DNA from 4 places in the Mesorhizobium sp. WSM4842 genome. Region 3 is predicted to be linked to each of the others. Evidence: predicted binding sites of a transcription regulator. Region 3 holds the regulator's gene; each other region holds the start of a gene.
What was found. Region 3 encodes HrcA, which represses chaperone genes, less so after heat shock. Its sites were predicted from a motif close to GTTAGCACTCNCNNNNNGNGAGTGCTAAC; they were not measured.
Positions count from the first base shown of each region.

Region 1: the regulator HrcA is predicted to act here: its motif matches at 2,413-2,441, upstream of AC0NIE_RS11000 (co-chaperone GroES).
Region 2: the regulator HrcA is predicted to act here: its motif matches at 2,681-2,709, upstream of groES (co-chaperone GroES).
Region 4: the regulator HrcA is predicted to act here: its motif matches at 2,504-2,532, upstream of AC0NIE_RS16360 (co-chaperone GroES).

Region 1 covers NZ_CM148372.1:2,288,656-2,293,303, forward strand. The annotation lists gene AC0NIE_RS10990 (NADH-quinone oxidoreductase subunit D) at 367-1,557, opposite strand; gene AC0NIE_RS10995 (hypothetical protein) at 1,840-1,965, opposite strand; gene AC0NIE_RS11000 (co-chaperone GroES) at 2,497-2,811, shown strand; gene groL (chaperonin GroEL) at 2,862-4,505, shown strand; partial or broken gene AC0NIE_RS11010 (NADH-quinone oxidoreductase subunit D-related protein) at 4,548-4,622, shown strand.
Region 2 covers NZ_CM148372.1:5,224,372-5,229,019, reverse strand. The annotation lists gene groL (chaperonin GroEL) at 582-2,234, opposite strand; gene groES (co-chaperone GroES) at 2,297-2,593, opposite strand; gene AC0NIE_RS25420 (hypothetical protein) at 2,861-3,925, opposite strand; gene AC0NIE_RS25415 (bifunctional helix-turn-helix transcriptional regulator/GNAT family N-acetyltransferase) at 4,284-4,648, shown strand, end outside.
Region 3 covers NZ_CM148372.1:918,941-923,588, forward strand. The annotation lists gene cysK (cysteine synthase A) at 1-69, opposite strand, end outside; gene AC0NIE_RS04285 (LysE family translocator) at 242-859, opposite strand; gene AC0NIE_RS04290 (hypothetical protein) at 1,066-1,263, opposite strand; gene hrcA (heat-inducible transcriptional repressor HrcA) at 1,400-2,515, opposite strand; gene rph (ribonuclease PH) at 2,650-3,366, shown strand; gene AC0NIE_RS04305 (VOC family protein) at 3,551-3,961, shown strand; gene rdgB (RdgB/HAM1 family non-canonical purine NTP pyrophosphatase) at 3,961-4,623, shown strand; gene hemW (radical SAM family heme chaperone HemW) at 4,620-4,648, shown strand, end outside.
Region 4 covers NZ_CM148372.1:3,389,130-3,393,777, reverse strand. The annotation lists gene AC0NIE_RS16370 (hypothetical protein) at 55-261, opposite strand; gene groL (chaperonin GroEL) at 343-1,974, opposite strand; gene AC0NIE_RS16360 (co-chaperone GroES) at 2,033-2,347, opposite strand; gene AC0NIE_RS16355 (hypothetical protein) at 2,701-3,033, shown strand; gene AC0NIE_RS16350 (usg protein) at 3,057-3,326, shown strand; gene AC0NIE_RS16345 (DUF982 domain-containing protein) at 3,384-3,641, opposite strand; gene AC0NIE_RS16340 (hypothetical protein) at 3,808-4,026, opposite strand; gene AC0NIE_RS16335 (Hsp20 family protein) at 4,259-4,648, shown strand, end outside.

The DNA of each region.
Region 1 (4,648 bases), 1.4 Mb from region 3:
ACCATCTAAAGTTGATAGCGAACAAGCTGGAAACGTCGGTTCGAGTCCGGCGGCCCCGACCAATCGGGGTTTCGTCTAGGGTTAGGACGCCACACTTGATAAACGCCGCTCCCTTCCGGTCGAGCGGCGTTTTCGTATCTTCAAAAGCGAACGAACGGCCCGCCTTGTGAAAGGGCGAGCCGTTCTTTTCGGGTTTGTCATTCCCTTACGGCTGGGTAGGGTCAACTTGGCCTGCTGCCTGTCCACTGAACCGGCAGCAAGCCAGAGAGACCCACCCGGCGGGCATTTAGTGCGCGACTTCGATAAACCACGGATGATCCTGCGATTGTAGGCCTATCTTCCAGCAGCCGAGATGTGCAACTCGGCTTAACGATCGATCTCTCCGAACACGATGTCGAGCGAACCAATGATCGCGGAGACATCGGCGATCATGTGGCCCCGACACAACAAATCCATTGCCTGCAGATGGGCGAAGGAGGGTGCGCGGATCTTGCACCGGTACGGAACATTGCTGCCATCGGAAATCAGATAAACGCCGAACTCACCCTTCGGTGCTTCGACCGCAGCGTATACCTCTCCGGCGGGCACGCGATGCCCTTCCGTGTAAAGTTTGAAATGATGGATCGTCGCTTCCATCGAGCGTTTCATCTCGGCACGCGACGGTGGCGTGATCTTTTGATTTGGAATCGCCACCGGCCCCCGGCCTTCCGGTGAACGCAGCTTTTCCAGACATTGCTTCATGATCCGAACCGATTGACGCATTTCCTCCATGCGGACGAGATAGCGGTCATAGCAGTCCCCGTTCTTGCCGACAGGAATATCAAAATCCATCTCAGGATAGCATTCGTAGGGTTGCGCCTTGCGCAAATCCCAAGCGGCGCCCGATCCGCGCACCATCACGCCTGAGAAGCCCCAAGCCCAGGCATCGTCGAGGCTGATCACGCCTATATCGACGTTGCGCTGCTTGAAGATACGGTTGTCGGTGAGCAGCACTTCGAGATTGTCGCAGACCTTGAGGAACGGGTCACAGAAATCCCAGATGTCGTCCAGAAGTTTCGGAGGCAGATCCTGATGCACGCCGCCGACCCGGAAATAATTCGCGTGCATGCGGGCGCCGGAAGCGCGCTCGTAGAACACCATCAGCTTCTCGCGCTCGGCAAAACCCCAGAGCGGCGGGGTGAGTGCACCGATATCCATGGCTTGCGTCGTCACATTGAGGAGGTGCGACAGAAGCCGGCCGATTTCGCAAAAAAGGACACGGATGAGCTGTCCGCGCCGCGGAACCGATATTTCAAGCAGCTTCTCGGCGGCGAGGCAGAATGCATGCTCCTGATTCATCGGCGCGACGTAGTCGAGCCGGTCGAAATAGGGCAGGGCCTGCAGATAGTTCTTGTGCTCTATGAGCTTCTCGGTCCCGCGATGGAGCAGGCCGATATGCGGATCGACGCGCTTGACGACCTCGCCATCGAGTTCAAGCACGAGCCGCAAGACACCATGCGCGGCCGGATGCTGCGGTCCGAAATTGATGGTGAAGTTGCGAATTGCGGCCTCGATCATGACGGTTCTCCCGCGATAGCGTCAGGGTGCCATCGCCATCAACGTTGGCAGCGACAACCTGCGAGGAATTAAGCCCGTTCGCCGCCAGCGCCGACGCTGCCCGCGGCGACGCATCAATTTCCCTAGGCGGCAGCGTGCCGGTGATCCGATAGATGTCCCCGAACCTGGGCAACGTTCCGAACCCACCCTTCTGCCGGACGGCCCGCCCGATCGTAAAGAGATGCTTTGTGGTGTCGCGCCGGATCGGACGGCTGCGTTGCATGAGGGATGGTGCGGTCATGATTATCCCTCAATCGATTCCTCGTCGTGATCGACGCGGTAGTCTCCGGCAGGTTGCGGCGCCTCAAAACCCGGCAGCCGGAACGCGGATGAAAAGTGAACGACGGTCTGCGTGGTGCGACTGGCCATGGGTGCCGCTTTCCGCAGGAGCACGCCGACGCCCCTCCTGCATCTTTTCCATCCGAACCGGAAAGATCCCAATGCTGCCAGTTCATCCGTGGTGAACGCCGTGGTTCAAAGGCTCGAACAGAGCGACATGCGCGCCGAATAAGCGCTATACATTCGCTGTCGAAAATTCGGTGCTTCATGGTCGAAGGTCGCGGACCTATGTCGATCGGGACCGCGAAAGCCAAATCGGCCAAATCCACGCGATCTATATATATGTCTCGATGCACATTCAATCAAGGCTCAATAGGTTTGGTTCGTAATTGCGGATTAATATAGTCTGTTGTCGGCAAAATTAAGAGGGATGACTTACAATAAAATTGCTTATTGCTCCGCTTTTCGGACGGCCAAAAGCGCCGGTAACAACGACTGATTCACATTTCAAATATTTTCGGTTTGAGGAATTAAAAATTTGGCACTCCTATCATTCGAGTGCCAAAGGGGCTATGTTAAGTGTTGCAGTCGCTCTATGTGCGGCGGCAGAAAGAACCCCCAATGAAATTCCGACCACTCCACGACCGCGTCGTCATTCGGCGCGCTGAAGGCGACAACAAATCCAAGGGCGGAATCATCATTCCCGACACCGCCAAGGAAAAGCCTCAGGAAGGCGAAGTGATCGCCGTCGGCCCAGGCTCACGTGACGAAAGCGGCAAGCTGATCGCGCTCGACGTCAAGGCCGGCGACTTCATCCTGTTCGGCAAATGGTCCGGCACCGAGGTCAAGATCGACGGCGAGGATCTCCTGATCATGAAGGAGAGCGACATTATGGGCATCGTCGAGAAGGCCAAAGCGGCCAAGAAAGCCGCCTGACCGGGCGATTTGCGCTCTGCTAATTTCTAGACTGAACTGGACGTAAAATCATGTCTGCCAAGGAAATCAAATTCGCTACCGATGCCCGCGACCGGATGCTTCGCGGCGTCGAAATTCTGAACAACGCCGTCAAGGTGACGCTCGGCCCCAAAGGCCGCAATGTCGTCATCGACAAGGCCTATGGCGCGCCGCGCATCACCAAGGATGGTGTCGCCGTCGCCAAGGAAATCGAGCTTGCCGACAAGTTCGAGAACATGGGGGCCCAGATGGTGCGCGAAGTGGCCTCGAAGACCAACGACTTCGCCGGCGACGGCACGACGACAGCCACGGTGCTGGCCGCTTCCATCCTGCGCGAAGGTGCCAAATTCGTTGCCGCGGGCATGAACCCGATGGATCTCAAGCGCGGCATCGACCTTGCTGTGGCTGCTGTGGTGAAGGACATTCAAGCCAGGGCCAGGAAAGTCAAATCTTCGGACGAGATCGCCCAGGTTGGTACGATCGCCGCCAATGGCGACGCGTCGGTCGGCGCCATGATCGCCAAGGCGATGAACAAGGTCGGCAATGAGGGCGTGATCACCGTCGAAGAAGCCAAGACAGCCGAAACCGAACTCGATGTCGTCGAAGGCATGCAGTTCGACCGTGGCTATCTCTCGCCCTATTTCGTCACCAATGCCGAGAAGATGCGCGCGGAGCTGGAGGACCCTTACGTTCTCATCCATGAGAAGAAGCTCGGCAATTTGCAGGCGTTGCTGCCGATCCTCGAAGCTGTGGTGCAAAGCGGTAAGCCGCTGCTGATCATCTCGGAAGACGTCGAAGGCGAGGCGCTGGCGACGCTGGTCGTCAACAAGCTGCGCGGCGGTCTCAAGGTCGCAGCCGTCAAGGCGCCAGGCTTCGGTGACCGGCGCAAGGCGATGCTGGAAGACATTGCCGTGCTCACCGCCGGCCAGATGATTTCCGAGGATCTCGGCATCAAACTCGAGAACGTCACGATCGACATGCTCGGGCGGGCTAAGCGCGTGCTCATCGAGAAGGATACGACGACGATCATCGACGGCGCCGGCGAGAAAGCCACCATCCAGGCGCGCGTCCAGCAGATCAAGTTGCAGATCGAGGAAACGACCTCGGATTACGACAAGGAGAAACTCCAGGAGCGGCTGGCGAAGCTGGCTGGCGGCGTTGCTGTCATTCGCGTCGGCGGCGCGACCGAGACGGAAGTCAAGGAAAAGAAGGACCGCATCGATGATGCGCTGAACGCCACTCGTGCAGCCGTGGAAGAAGGCATCGTTGCCGGCGGCGGTGTTGCGCTTTTGCGCGCCAAGGCAGCTTTGACTGAGCTTACTGGCGCGAATGCTGACATGACGGCAGGTATTTCGATTGTGCTGAGAGCACTTGAAGCGCCGATCCGCCAGATTGCCGAGAATTCCGGCGTTGAAGGTTCGATCGTCGTCGGCAAGCTCTCCGACAGCAAGGATCACAATCAGGGCTTCGACGCCCAGAACGAAGTCTATGTCGACATGATCAAGGCCGGTATCGTCGACCCTGCCAAGGTCGTTCGGACGGCCCTGCAGGATGCCGGCTCGATTGCCGCGCTCCTGATCACCGCTGAAGCAATGATCGCGGACATTCCGCAGAAGGTTTCGCCCGCTATGGGTGGCGCAGGAGGTATGGGCGGAATGGGCGGAATGGACTACTGAGCGGCGCCTGAGACTATAGCCAGGACGACGGAAGGCCAGCGACGCGGGCACATGCGAGCCGATATCTCGGCGATCATCGGTTCGCTCGACATCGTGTTCGGGGAGATCGATCGATAGGCTCGTCGCTGTCGTATTTGCTGCTA
Region 2 (4,648 bases), 2.9 Mb from region 3:
TCTCAGCTCTCGGTAGTGTGTTGCCCTGGAGCAGTTCCAGATAGCAGTTGGCGTATAGCCAACCAGTCTAGCGAGTTCAGATTGGCTTACCCGCTTTGCAGACATTCGGAGTTGAAGCCGCTGCGCGAACGTTGCAGTTGGTTGGGGGGAGCGTCTGATTATCGGCATGTGGTTTCTCCAAAGATTTGGAAGAGCAGCCTTGTCATACTGTTTACAATTAAAATCCTGTTAATCTTCATCTTTTTGTAGGGCGCGCTTAGCGGACAGCTGCTCAGCTTCCTTCGCTTCGGTCGGCGCAACGATATCTGAGATCGCTCGTCGGCGAGCCGGGCGGCCATGGCCGAGGTGGCGCGAAGCGCCGAATGAATGCGGACGAAGTTGTAGTCCTTAGTGCGGCGCGACCGCATTGGCGTGAGCCTCGACTTTCCTGGAAAGCCATTGGTCAATATTCAAAAGGGCGACCTCTCGGCCGCCCTTTCCATATCAGAAGGCTGATGAGCTGGATTAGAAATCCATGCCGCCACTCAAGCCCGCAAGCGGGCTTGAGCATTATCAGTTCATGGGCGTGCTGATGGATTTCGTTAGAAATCCATGCCGCCCATGCCGCCCATGCCGCCGCCCATGCCGCCAGGCATGCCGCCGCCAGCCGACTCCTTCTTCGGAGCCTCCGCGATCATGGCTTCGGTGGTGACCAGCAGGCCGGCGACCGAGGCCGCGTCCTGGAGAGCCGTGCGCACGACCTTGACCGGATCGACGATACCCATGGCGATCATGTCGCCATATTCGCCGGTCTGGGCGTTGAAGCCGAAGGTCGGGCCCTTGTTCTCGAGGATCTTGCCGGCAACGATCGATGCTTCCGCACCGGCGTTGGCCGCGATCTGGCGGGCCGGAGCCTGCAGCGCGCGACGCACGATGCTGATGCCTGCGGTCTGGTCGGAGTTGGCGCCGACAGCCTTGATGCTCAGCGAAGCGCGCAGGAGTGCGACGCCGCCGCCGGGAACGATGCCTTCTTCGACGGCCGCACGGGTCGCGTTGAGGGCGTCATCGACGCGGTCCTTCTTTTCCTTGACTTCGATCTCGGTCGCACCGCCGACGCGGATGACGGCAACGCCGCCTGCCAGCTTGGCGAGACGTTCCTGCAGCTTCTCCTTGTCGTAGTCCGAGGTGGTCTCCTCGATCTGCTGCTTGATCTGGGCGACGCGGCCCTGGATCTCGGCCTTCTTGCCGGCGCCATCGACGATGGTGGTGTTCTCCTTGGAGATCGACACCTTCTTGGCGCGGCCGAGCATGTTGAGGCCGACATTCTCGAGCTTGATGCCGAGGTCTTCGGAAATGACCTGGCCACCGGTGAGGATGGCGATGTCTTCCAGCATGGCCTTGCGGCGATCACCGAAGCCCGGCGCCTTGACGGCGGCGATCTTCAGGCCGCCACGCAGCTTGTTGACGACCAGCGTGGCCAGAGCCTCGCCTTCGACGTCTTCCGAAATGATGACCAGCGGCTTCGAGGTCTGGACGACAGCCTCGAGGATCGGCAGCATGGCCTGCAGGTTGGAAAGCTTCTTCTCATGGAGAAGGATGTAGGCGTCTTCCAGATCCGCAACCATCTTGTCGGCGTTGGTGACGAAGTAGGGCGAGAGATAGCCGCGGTCGAACTGCATGCCTTCGACGACTTCGAGTTCGGTCTCGGCGGTCTTGGCTTCCTCGACCGTGATGACGCCCTCATTGCCGACCTTCTGCATCGCTTCGGCGATCATCGAGCCGACCGAAGCATCGCCATTGCCGGCGATGGTGCCGACCTGGGCAACCTCTTCCGAGGTCTTGATCTTCTTGGCGTTCTTGATCAGCGTCGCGACGACGTCGCTCACCGCGAGGTCGATGCCACGCTTCAGGTCCATCGGGTTCATGCCGGCGGCAACCGACTTGTGGCCTTCCTGGACGATCGACTGCGCCAGAACGGTCGCGGTCGTGGTGCCGTCGCCGGCGATGTCGTTGGTCTTCGAAGCAACTTCGCGGACCATCTGCGCGCCCATGTTCTCGAACTTGTCTTCAAGCTCGATTTCCTTGGCGACGGTGACGCCGTCCTTGGTGATGCGCGGTGCGCCGAACGACTTGTCGATGACGACGTTGCGGCCCTTGGGGCCGAGCGTGACCTTCACCGCGTCGGCGAGGATGTTGACGCCGCGCAGCATGCGCTCACGGGCATCGCGAGAAAATTTTACGTCTTTGGCAGCCATTTTTAGCTCCTGGCAGGGGCTTGAATTGAGCCCGAAGATTTAAGTGACGGTGAGGCCGATATTCAGCCGATGATGCCCATGATGTCGGATTCCTTCATGATCAGAAGGTCTTCGCCATTGAGCTTGACTTCGGTGCCCGACCACTTGCCGAACAGGATGCGGTCGCCGGCCTTGACGTCCAGCGGGACGAGCTTGCCGGCTTCGTCGCGGGCGCCGGAACCGACGGCGATGATCTCGCCTTCCTGCGGCTTTTCCTTCGCCGTATCCGGGATGATGATCCCGCCGGCAGTCTTGGATTCGGATTCAACCCGGCGTACGACCACGCGGTCATGAAGCGGGCGGAACTTCGACTTTGCCATTTTTTATTCCTCGATGAGAATGGTGAGAACAGTTCCTCCGTCCGGCGGCGCCGGACAACCTATAAGCCCGGCGACGCCGGACCTACGCTTAGCACTCACCAGTGGCGAGTGCTAACGTGGCGGTGAGATAAGCCGATGGCTGGCGAGAGTCAAGGCGAGAGAGAGGGTACCGCCGCGCGAAATTATTTCCATCCCGCAACGCGATTGTGGAAAATCTCAGTTGCTATCAGAGATCTGGTCGAAATCTTACTAACAGTTGGAACGGAATCAGTGTCCGAGGCGCAAGCCGATCTCCCGAGTTTCAAAATCAAGCAGCAGGCTGTTCTTCTCGAAATATCGGATGCCGACAATGTTGTGCTCGAGCCCAGGAACGATCTCTACCTCAGGATTGTATGTGGTCGTGAAGTTCCAATCCTCCTGGCCGTCAGTTTTTACCAAGACCTTCGTGCCGGTCTTCAATGACGTGCGAGGCTTCGAGGCATCGGTTACGACCATAATCGTTGAGTTGCTTGTGTCGTAGAGCGTTGGCCGGCAAATCGGTTCAGATCCCCATGAGAGACAGGAGTCGAGAGTGGGAAAATTGTATCGCCAACTGGCCTGTTTCCACTTTTGCACCCTGAAGTCCTTTTTAACCCCTTCCGGCACGCCGATATGGAGCGCCTCCACCTGCGGACAGTTGCCGTTCTCGTTAGTGCAGACTTTCCACTTGGCGCCGATCGGAGAGAGGTAATAGCCCCTGTGGAGGCCGGGCCTGACGCTCACAAACGCCATCGGGGACTTGATCATCCGGTCTGGTCCGCCTCCGCCAACGGGAGAGATGCCGAAAATGCCCTTGGGCCAAAGCGGGCCACCAACGATTTCTCCAGTACTGCGCCTGACTTTTTTGTAACGGATGAGGAATGGGATTGAGGTCTCGGTGGAGACCGGAGAGTCCGGCGAACCAAAAGTCACGCGAGCGTAGGCAACGTTGCCGTACTCATCGTAGGTTCCATAGTTCATAACTGCTTCTTTGGTGGTCACCATTATCCCGTCTATCTGCTGATCCTGCGTAATCTTTATTCCCGTGTCTGAACAGGTCTCGGCGGGCAGCACCGATTCGCAATCGATCGTCATTCCGCTCGATCCGGTATCGAGCAGCAACGGTTGGTTGACTGTGCGATTGCCCAAAGAAAGAATTTTCACATAGAGCATGCGAATGTTCTTTGGCTTTCCCGGGTACTCCAATTTGATTAAGGGCACCTTAGTTGGAAGCCCTTCGGCGCCGACTGAGGCAGGTAAAAAGCACGACTGGACTGCAAATATTAGCAGTAATGTCACCAAAAAATTCTTCATTACCACGCCCGTGTTACTGGCCAGCGCAGTTCCAACAATCCGGAATGCGCGGACACGATGATCTTTGCGATTGGATCGCCTCACCCGATGAAGCTAAATTCAAGATCTCCGGGTCGTGCGAACGTGTCTATGCTCTTCTCCTCAGCGCCCCCTGCGAACCAAGCACCAAAGTGAGCATCCGCGCCAGCGGATAGGAGCCGCTCGCCCGACGCGCACTTCGTCGAAACTGAGCATGCCAAGTGTCGCGAAGCAATAAGTCGTTCGAAGGCTCATCCGCCGAATTGGACAATGCCCTGCTTCGAACAGATACTTGACTGAGTCAAATAAGTGGTTGATCTTGTGCGGGCAGGAGGATGCCATGACGATTCATCATCAACCCGGCAAGGGGCGGATCGATGCGGTGCGGGGCTTCAACCGCTTCTACACCCGCCAGATCGGCCTGCTCGACGAAGGACTGCTGAACAGCGCCTTCTCGCTGACTGAGGCTCGGGTGCTTTACGAACTGGCGCATCGCGATGGCCTGACCGCCACCGATCTTGCGCGCCATCTCGGTCTCGACCCCGGCTATCTCAGCCGGTTGTTGAAAAAGTTCGAGGAGCGCGGCCTGGTCGAGCGCGCCGCGACGCAAGCCGATGCGCGGCGCTCGTCGATCGCGCTGACGCCGGCGGGAAGGGCGGCCTTCGCGCCGCTGAACCAGGGTTCGCACGATCAGGTCGCGGCCTT
Region 3 (4,648 bases):
CGTCTCGGTGATCGAATTGTAGATGCGGCCGCGGCCGGGAACATGCGCGGTGGTGGCGGGCTTGTTCATTTGGTTTCGCTCCCAAGAGTTAGGCGGGCAAGAGTCAGGCAGCTAAGTCTCGACCAGGCAGGATAAAGCCTTCGGCCGCGCAAGATAGTCTGCCGTTTGAAAATATCCGAGTGGGTCGCATGCTGAAAACACACTCGCCCCGGAAAAGCATTCCAGCCGAGGCCAAAGTGGCCTATTGCCGGGCGGCGATCGCAGCCGCCGCGCCGGCCATGAAACCGGCGGCGGTGCGGTTCAGCGCCCTCAGCGCGCGCGGCGACTTCAGGAACCCGCGCGCTTTGGCCGCCAGCACCAGATAGGGCACCAGCACCACCAGGAGCACGACGAGCGTGAGCGCCACGAGGATGCCGTAGTCGGCGAGTGTGATGGTCTTCAGATCAACGATGGTCGGCGTGATGGCGAGATAGAAGATCATGGTCTTCGGATTGCCGAGCGTGACGGCGAGGCCCGCAATAAAGCTGGACACCAACCCGCCCCTGCCCTTCTTCGCCTCCACCGTTTCGGACGTGATGCCGCTCGTCCAGAAGCGCCAGCCAAGGAAGGCGAGATAGGCGACGCCCAGCCATTTGATCGCCAGGAAGGCCATGCCGAAGGTCTGCGCGACGAGAGCGAGGCCGAGCACCACGGCGGTGAGATAGGCGAGATCGCCGAGCATCAGTCCGAAGGACATGGCGAGCGCCGAGCGAAAGCCGGACCCGAGCGCACGCGCAATAAGCGCGGTCAGCCCCGGGCCAGGGATGGCGGCGGCGATACCGAGGGCCACGCTATAAGCGAGGAATCCGGTGAGGGTCATGGTTTCGGCCTTAGCGCATGACCCCGAAAATCGGAATCGACCTTTTAAGACTGACCTTGTCGCACAAAGGCGGGCAGGCGTGTACTCCCTGAGAGTCGGATTCGATTGCACCAGCGCCGCCGGCCAGGCGAACCCACCGATCAAGTTCCGCTTTGACCGGTCCAGCACACGGAGAGTTGAAGCAATCGACCGTTTGTCTTTCGGGCTCAGTTTCCGGCCGCGTAAAAATCATCATCCAGACGCTTTTCGAGCGCGACGAGATCGGCCGGCAACGGCAGGCCCATGGCGCGCATTTCCCTCAGCTTTTCGCGCAGCTGCTCCTGCACTTCATGCTGATCCTCAGGCTGGTTGATCATCTGCTCGAGCAACAGGCTGATCTGAGCCTTGAATGATTCCAGCGCCATTTTTTTCTCCTTGAGGTCCACCCAAAGCGCGTCGCGGTTGAGGGGTTCCTGCGACTCGCTTTGCTTTCTTGTTTTCATGCATGTCGTTATTCCAAAACCGCTGCTCAACCGAGGGCAGGCTTTTGGGCGACATGCATTACCGCAGCATGCGGGAAATAAGCTGCGCGGTATAGTCGACCATCGGCACGATGCGGGCGTAGTTCAGCCGGGTCGGGCCGATGACGCCGAGCGCGCCGATGACGCGGGCGTCCTTGTCGCGATAGGGCGCCACGACCAGCGACGAGCCGGACAGCGAAAACAGCTTGTTTTCCGAGCCGATGAAGATGCGCACACCGGAGCCTTCCTCGGCAAGGTCGAGAAGCTGGATCAGCCCGTCCTGCGTCTCCAGATCCTCAAACAAATGCCGCAGGAGCTCGATGTCGGCCTGCGCGGTGACATTTTCCAGCAGGTTGGCGCGGCCGCGCACGATGAGACGCGCCGGCAGGCCGCTCTCGGCGCCTGCCCAGACCGCAAGGCCCTTCTCGACCAGATCCTGAGACAGCGTGTCGAGGGCGGCCTTGGTCTCTTCCTTGATGCGGGCGATCTCGATCCGCGCCTCGGCCAGCGTGCGGCCACGGATATGGGCATTGAGGAAGTTTGACGCTTCATGCAATTGCGAGACGGTGATGCCGGCGGGCAGGTCGACGACGCGATTTTCGACGTCGCCGTTCTGCGACACCAGCACGGCCAGCGCCTTGTTCGGCTCGAGCTGGATGAACTCGATGTGCTTTAGCGGCACCTCGTTCTTGGCGGCAAGCACGAGGCCGGCGCCGCGCGACATCCCGGACAGCATCTGGCTGGCTTCGGTGAGCAGATGTTCCAGCGTCGCGCCCGAGCCGGAGGCGCGTACCTGCGCCTCGATGGTGCGGCGCTCCTCGTCGGAGAGGTCGCCAAGCTCCATAAAAGCATCGACGAAGAAGCGCAGGCCGGCCTGGGTCGGCAATCGGCCGGCCGAGATATGCGGCGCATAAATCAGGCCGAGATGCTCGAGATCGCTCATCACGTTGCGGATGGTGGCGGGCGACAGCGACGACGGCAGGATACGCGACAGGCTGCGTGAGCCGACCGGCTCGCCGTCCTTCAGATAAGAATCGACAATGCGCCGAAAGATGTCGCGCGAGCGCATGTCGAGCGACTGGAGTGCGGGCGATTGAAGCGCGGGCGACTGGAGCACTGCCGCCGACTGGGAACCGGGATCGACTGCCTTGGTCATTCGAGCCAAATACCTCCGGCCCAAAGATATAGACTTCGGCCACACCCGCGCAACCGGCCATTTTCCTTTGCGCCCTGCGCCCCATGCGGCTACAAGCCGGCCACGATTCCGAAAAAGATAGGAAAAAAGCCTGAATGCGCCCTTCTAAACGCCAATTCGACGAAATGCGCGCCATCTCCTTCGAGCGCGGCGTCTCCAAGCACGCGGAAGGTTCGTGCCTGGTGAAGTTCGGCGACACCCATGTGCTGTGCACGGCCAGCCTCGAGGAAAAAGTGCCGGGCTGGATGCGCAATTCCGGAAAGGGCTGGGTGACGGCGGAATACGGCATGCTGCCGCGCTCGACCGGCGAGCGCATGCGCCGCGAAGCTTCGGCCGGCAAGCAAGGCGGCCGCACACTCGAAATCCAGCGGCTGATCGGCCGTTCGCTGCGCGCCGTGGTCGATCTGCAGGCGCTCGGCGAGCAGCAGATCACCGTCGACTGCGACGTGATCCAGGCCGATGGCGGCACGCGCACCGCGTCGATCACCGGCGGCTGGGTGGCGCTCCATGACTGCCTGCGCTGGATGGAAGCCCGGCAGATGGCCAGCGTCGCCAAGGTGCTGAAGGACCATGTCGCGGCTATCTCCTGCGGCATCCATGACGGCCAGCCGGTCATCGACCTCGATTATCTCGAAGACTCCTCGGCCGGCACCGACGCCAACTTCGTCATGACCGGCAAGGGCGGCATCGTCGAGATCCAAGGCACGGCCGAGGGCGAGCCTTTCTCGGAAGAGCAGTTCACGGCGCTGATGGAATTGGCCAAGAAGGGCATTGCGCGACTGGTCAGCCTGCAGCAGATGGCCGTGGCGTAGCCCTAAAAATGCCGAGCTTGTCCGCCCCCCTCTGGCCTGCCGGCCATCTCCCCCTCAAGGGGGGAGATCGGATGTCATTTCGGCCTTCGCCAATCTCCAACATCGAAGGGTGCGCGACGACGCAGAAGCTGCCAATCTCCCCCCTTGAGGGGGAGATGGCCGGCAGGCCAGAGGGGGGTGCTTCGTGACTCCCTCTGCAATCCTGGAATCGGCACTATACGTCACAGACCTCGCTGCTGCGGAAACCTTCTACACCGGCGTGCTCGGGCTCGATCTGCTGGGCAAGGTCGACGGCAGGCATCTTTTCTTCCGTTGCGGGGACGGCGTGCTGCTCATCTTCAACGCCGAGGCGACCAAGGTGCCGCCGGCGCCCGATGCCAGACTGAAGGTGCCGCCGCACGGCACTGTCGGCGACGGCCATCTCTGCTTTGCGGCGAGTGCGGACGAGATCGTGCGCTGGAAGGCACATCTTGAGCAGAAGAAAATCGCCATCGAAAGCGAGTTCGAATGGCCGCAAGGCGGCCGCTCGATCTATATTCGCGACCCTTCCGGCAATTCGATCGAATTCGCCGAACCAAGAATCTGGGGCTTCTGATGCATTCGCTTGATGGGCACAGAATTGTCGTTGCTAGCCATAATGCCGGCAAATTGCGCGAATTCGCCGATCTGATGGCGCCATTCGGCATAGAAGCGAAGTCGGCCAAGGAATACGGCCTGCCGGAGCCGGACGAGACCGGCACCACCTTCGAGGAGAACGCCTATATCAAGGCTCTTGCCGCCGCCAAGGCGACAGGCCTGCCGGCATTATCGGACGACTCCGGCCTGTGTGTCGATGCGCTGGGCGGAGCGCCCGGCGTCTACACCGCCGATTGGGCCGAGGCGCCGGACGGTTCGCGCGATTTCGGCATGGCGATGCAGCGAGCGGAAGTGGCGTTGCAGGAAGTCGGCGCGGTCGCGCCTGCGCAGCGCAAGGGCCGCTTCGTCGCCGTCATCTGCCTGGCCTTTCCCGACGGCGCGGCCGAATATTTCCGAGGTGAGGTCGAGGGCACGCTGGTGTGGCCGCCGCGCGGCGAACTCGGCTTCGGCTACGACCCGGTGTTCGTGCCGGACGGTTTCGAAAAGACCTTCGGCGAGATGACCGCAGAGGAAAAACATGGCTGGAAGCCCGGCCAGCCGACGGCATTGTCGCATCGCGCCCGCGCCTTCCAGAAATTCGCGCAAGCCAGACTGGATTTGGCACGATCGGCTGTGAAATGACCATGCTGCTTGACCGCAGCCCCGG
Region 4 (4,648 bases), 2.5 Mb from region 3:
TGCGGTGCAAGAAGATCGTTGCGGCGGGCGAACGCCATGAAGGTCGCGCGCCGTCTACTCCTTGCCGGCTCCCAATCGCTGAGCCGACAGGAACATCAACGTATAGGCCGCCTTGCGACGGTCCCAGCCGGCCGACTCGACCGCGTCCAGCAATCCGTCGACAAGCGGCGCCAGCGCCGTCTTGCACTCCGTTTCATAGTTGAAATCGGTCTTGGAAAGGGTCGGCGCCGTGATCTTTCCAAAACTGTTCATCATGTCCATGGCAACACCTGTATATGATCCGCCAAGGCCGTGCCCGCCTTCTCTCGGCGGGCACGGCCGTTTGTCCTCAGAAGCCTGGCGTCAGTAGTCCATGCCGGCACCGGCAGGCATCGCCGGCGTGGCACCTTCTTTCTTCGGCTTCTCGGCCACCATCGCCTCGGTGGTCACCAGCAGGCCGGCCACCGACGCCGCGTCCTGGAGAGCGGCGCGCACCACCTTGGCCGGGTCGATCACGCCCTGCCCGTAGAGGTCGCCGAACTCGTTGGTCTGGGCGTTCCAGCCATAGCCGAATTCGGTCTTCTCTCGCAGCTTGCCGACGATGATCGAACCCTCGGCGCCGGCATTCTCGGCGATCTGGCGCACCGGCTGTTCGATGGCGCGACGCACGATCTCGACGCCGGTCTTCTGGTCGGGATTGTCGACGGCGACATTGTCGAGCGCCTTCGCCGCCCTGAGCAGCGCCACGCCGCCGCCGGGCAGTATGCCTTCCTCGACCGCAGCGCGGGTGGCGTGCATGGCGTCGTCGACGCGGTCCTTGCGCTCCCTGACCTCGATCTCGGTCGAGCCACCGACGCGGATGACGGCGACGCCGCCGGCGAGCTTGGCCAGCCGCTCCTGCAGCTTCTCACGGTCGTAATCGGAGGTGGTCTCCTCGATCTGCGCCTTGATCTGGCCGATGCGCGCCTGGATTTCATCCTTGCGGCCGGCACCGTCGACGATGGTGGTGTTCTCCTTCTCGATCAGCACCTTCTTGGCGCGGCCGAGCATCTCCAATGTGACGTTTTCGAGCTTGATGCCGAGATCCTCGCTGATTGCCGTGCCGCCGGTCAGGATGGCAATGTCTTCCAGCATGGCCTTGCGGCGGTCACCAAAACCCGGCGCCTTGACGGCGGCAACCTTCAGGCCACCGCGCAGCTTGTTGACGACCAGCGTCGCCAGCGCCTCGCCTTCGACATCCTCGGCGATGATCAGCAGCGGCTTGCTCGATTGCATTGCGGCTTCGAGCACGGGAAGCATGGCCTGCAGGTTGGACAGCTTCTTCTCGTGGATCAGCACATAGGGCTCTTCGAGCTCGACGCGCATCTTGTCCTGGTTGGTGATGAAATAGGGGCTGAGATAGCCGCGATCGAATTGCATGCCCTCGACCACTTCGAGCTCGGTCTCGGCGGTCTTGGCCTCCTCGACCGTGATGACGCCCTCATTGCCGACCTTTTCCATCGCTTCGGCGAGGAATCGGCCGATCTCGGCATCCCCATTGGCCGAGATGGCGCCGACCTGGGCGATCTCGTCGTTCCGGGTCACCTTGCGGGCATTGGCCTTGAGTTCAGCGACGATGGCGTCGACCGCCTTGTCGATGCCGCGCTTCAGGTCCATCGGATTCATGCCGGCGGCAACCGCCTTGGCGCCTTCCTGGACGATCGACTGAGCCAGAACGGTCGCGGTCGTTGTGCCGTCGCCGGCGACGTCGCTTGTCTTCGACGCCACCTCGCGCACCATCTGCGCGCCCATGTTCTCGAACTTGTCCTCAAGCTCGATTTCCTTGGCGACGGTAACGCCGTCCTTGGTAATGCGCGGGGCGCCGAACGACTTGTCGAGGATGACGTTGCGGCCCTTGGGACCGAGCGTCACCTTCACCGCATTGGCAAGGATATCGACGCCGCGCAACATCTTCTCGCGGGCTTCGGTATGGAATTTCACATCCTTGGCAGCCATTGGATAACTCCTTCAAATAGGCAGCTTTTCGTTGACTGATTGCTTGTCCAGGCCCCGCTCAGGCGGCCTTCTGCATCTTGTCGGTCGATTCGATCACGCCCAGCACGTCGCTTTCCTTCATGATGAGCAGGTCCTCGCCGTTGAGCTTGATCTCGGTGCCCGACCATTTGCCGAACAGGATACGGTCGCCGACCTTGACGTCGAGCGGCTGCAGCTGGCCGCTATCGTCACGCGCCCCAGGCCCGGCGGCGATTACCTCGCCTTCCTGCGGCTTTTCCTTGGCGGTGTCGGGAATGATGATGCCGCCCGCGGTCTTCTCGTCGACCTCGATGCGGCGGACCAGGATACGGTCATGCAGTGGACGGAACGCCATGTCGTTCTCCTCATAGGACAAACAGATTTTCTTGGACCTCCCTTCGCAGCCGACCGGTACAACGGCCGATGCGACGGTGCGCGACCCCTGCTCAGGCATCACGCGCATATCGAATTAGTCTGCCGATTCAGGCTTTCAAGAGGACGTCGAAAAAATTTTAGCACTCGCCGTGGTCGAGTGCCAACGCACCGTAATAGCGCACTGTAATTATGGCGCTATTCCAGGATTGAAACGACGGATGCGGCTTGAAACCGCGCCGCAACCCTCCAACGTCGTCGTCGACCGCGGCACCGCCTGCCGGCCGGCCGGAACCGATGAGGAAGCGGACGCGTTTTTGCACGCGGAGGATGGCGATGGAACGCGATGCCCCAACGATTTCGATTGCACCGGAAGATCCCGCTCTCGGCCGGCTGCTCGATCCGGCGCGGCATTTCGATCGTCCACAGGACGTGCTGGCCGACGCGACGCTGGACGTCGGTGAAAAGCGCGCGATCCTGTCGTCATGGGCCTCCGATGCCTGCGCGGTCGAATCCATGCCGGCGCTGCGCAAGCCGCCCGGCGCCAAAGCTCCAATCGCCTTTGAAGAGATCATGGACGCTCTGCAGGCACTCGATGGCGCAGGTCCATCTCAAGGCGCCGGCGCCAGCCGAAGCCGCCACGGCGGGCCCCACCGCGTCGGCGCCTGATTTACGACAGAAAGGAGACGTGCATGGTCAGCAACGAGTTCCAGCTCCAGATGCAGGGTTTTGGCCTGACGACGGCGGAGATCCATTATCGTCTTCCCGACTATCGGGACCTGCTGCAGCTCTTCATCTGGCAGGAATACGACATCGCTCCGGATTTCCCGACGCTGAAGCATTTCCTCGAATATTGGGAACGTGAGATCGAAGGCCCGCTGCATTCCGTGCGTGTCGCCCATCACCGTCTGATCCAGCCCTCCGAATGGCGGGCGGTGGACGGTGTTATTACGCTGCAGTGAGACGTCGTTGCGTTGCAGTGAGGCAGGGGGGTACGCGCCGCTCCGGGCCACGGCCGTTCAGGTGGATTTACGTCCCTTGACAAGCAGTCCGGCCGTGCGAGCCGCCTTGACGAAGGCCGTGCGAGCCTCGCGGGCGGTGCGCCAGCCGTCGAGCGCGTCGCGGCAGGCGCGATAGGCTGCGCGCCAGTTCCGGCCGCGCGCCCGGTCCGGCCACTGCTGCATGCATTCGATGGCTTCCCAACTGCTTGCGACCTTGCGCTCTCCGACGGATTGGAGCTTCAGCGTGATCGGCTCGGAAAATGGGACGTCGTTCATCACTTCCTCCTTCTTTCTGTTTTTTTAGAGCAAGTAGCATCCTCGAATAAGCAGCAGGCAGCCGATGTCCGATCGGCGCCGGTGGACGAGATGGTTCGTGTGCCTGCACGCTTCAAGACCTCCCCGCCTCAAACCCCTGGCCCCCGCCCTCGACTGCAACGGCCGGCTATATGTCGTCGTCAGGCGGTTCGAGAAGCCCGATCAGCGTCGCCACCCTTGCCGACGGCAGAGGGCGGCCCTCGTTGACCAGCGCCTCATCGGCACCGACCCAGGCAAAGGCCTCGCGCAACTCTTCGATCGTCGCGCCGGTCGAGGCGATGTCGGCGATGACGGCGTCGTCCACCGGGCCCAGCACCGAAATGATGTCGTCGCGTGTCATGGTCATGATATCCTCCATGCGGCGTGCCGGCGCGACCCTCAAATGACGGTTGAAACCGGCATTGCCAGTACAATCTGGCAACAAAAAAATCTGGCTGCGGGACAGAATCTGGGTCTTGATTTCGGCCTGACAATAACCAAATCCAAATTGCCGGTTGCCGAACGGGACCGGCAGAACCCAGGGAGCGCCAAGCTCTTTGGCGTCCCTCGTACTATGTTGCTCCATGGAGGATGTAGCTATGAGAACCGCATTCGACTTTTCCCCGCTCTATCGGTCGAGCATCGGTTTCGACCGTATCTTCACCCTGCTGGAAAACGCGCCTCAGGCAGTCGAAACCTGGCCGCCTTATGACATCGAGCGAAGCGACGAGAACACCTATCGTGTGAGGATCGCCGTCGCCGGCTTTTCCGAGAACGATCTCGACATTAGCCACGAGCCGAACCTTCTAATCGTCTCGGGCGAGCGCAAGGAACAGGACGAGGTGGAATATCTCCATCGCGGCCTTCCGGTGCGACCGTTCACACGGCGCTTCGAGCTTGCCGATCACATGACGGTCACCGGCGCCTCGCTCAACAACGGCCTGCTGACGATCGACCTCGTGCGCGAAGTGCCCGAGGAGATGAAGCCG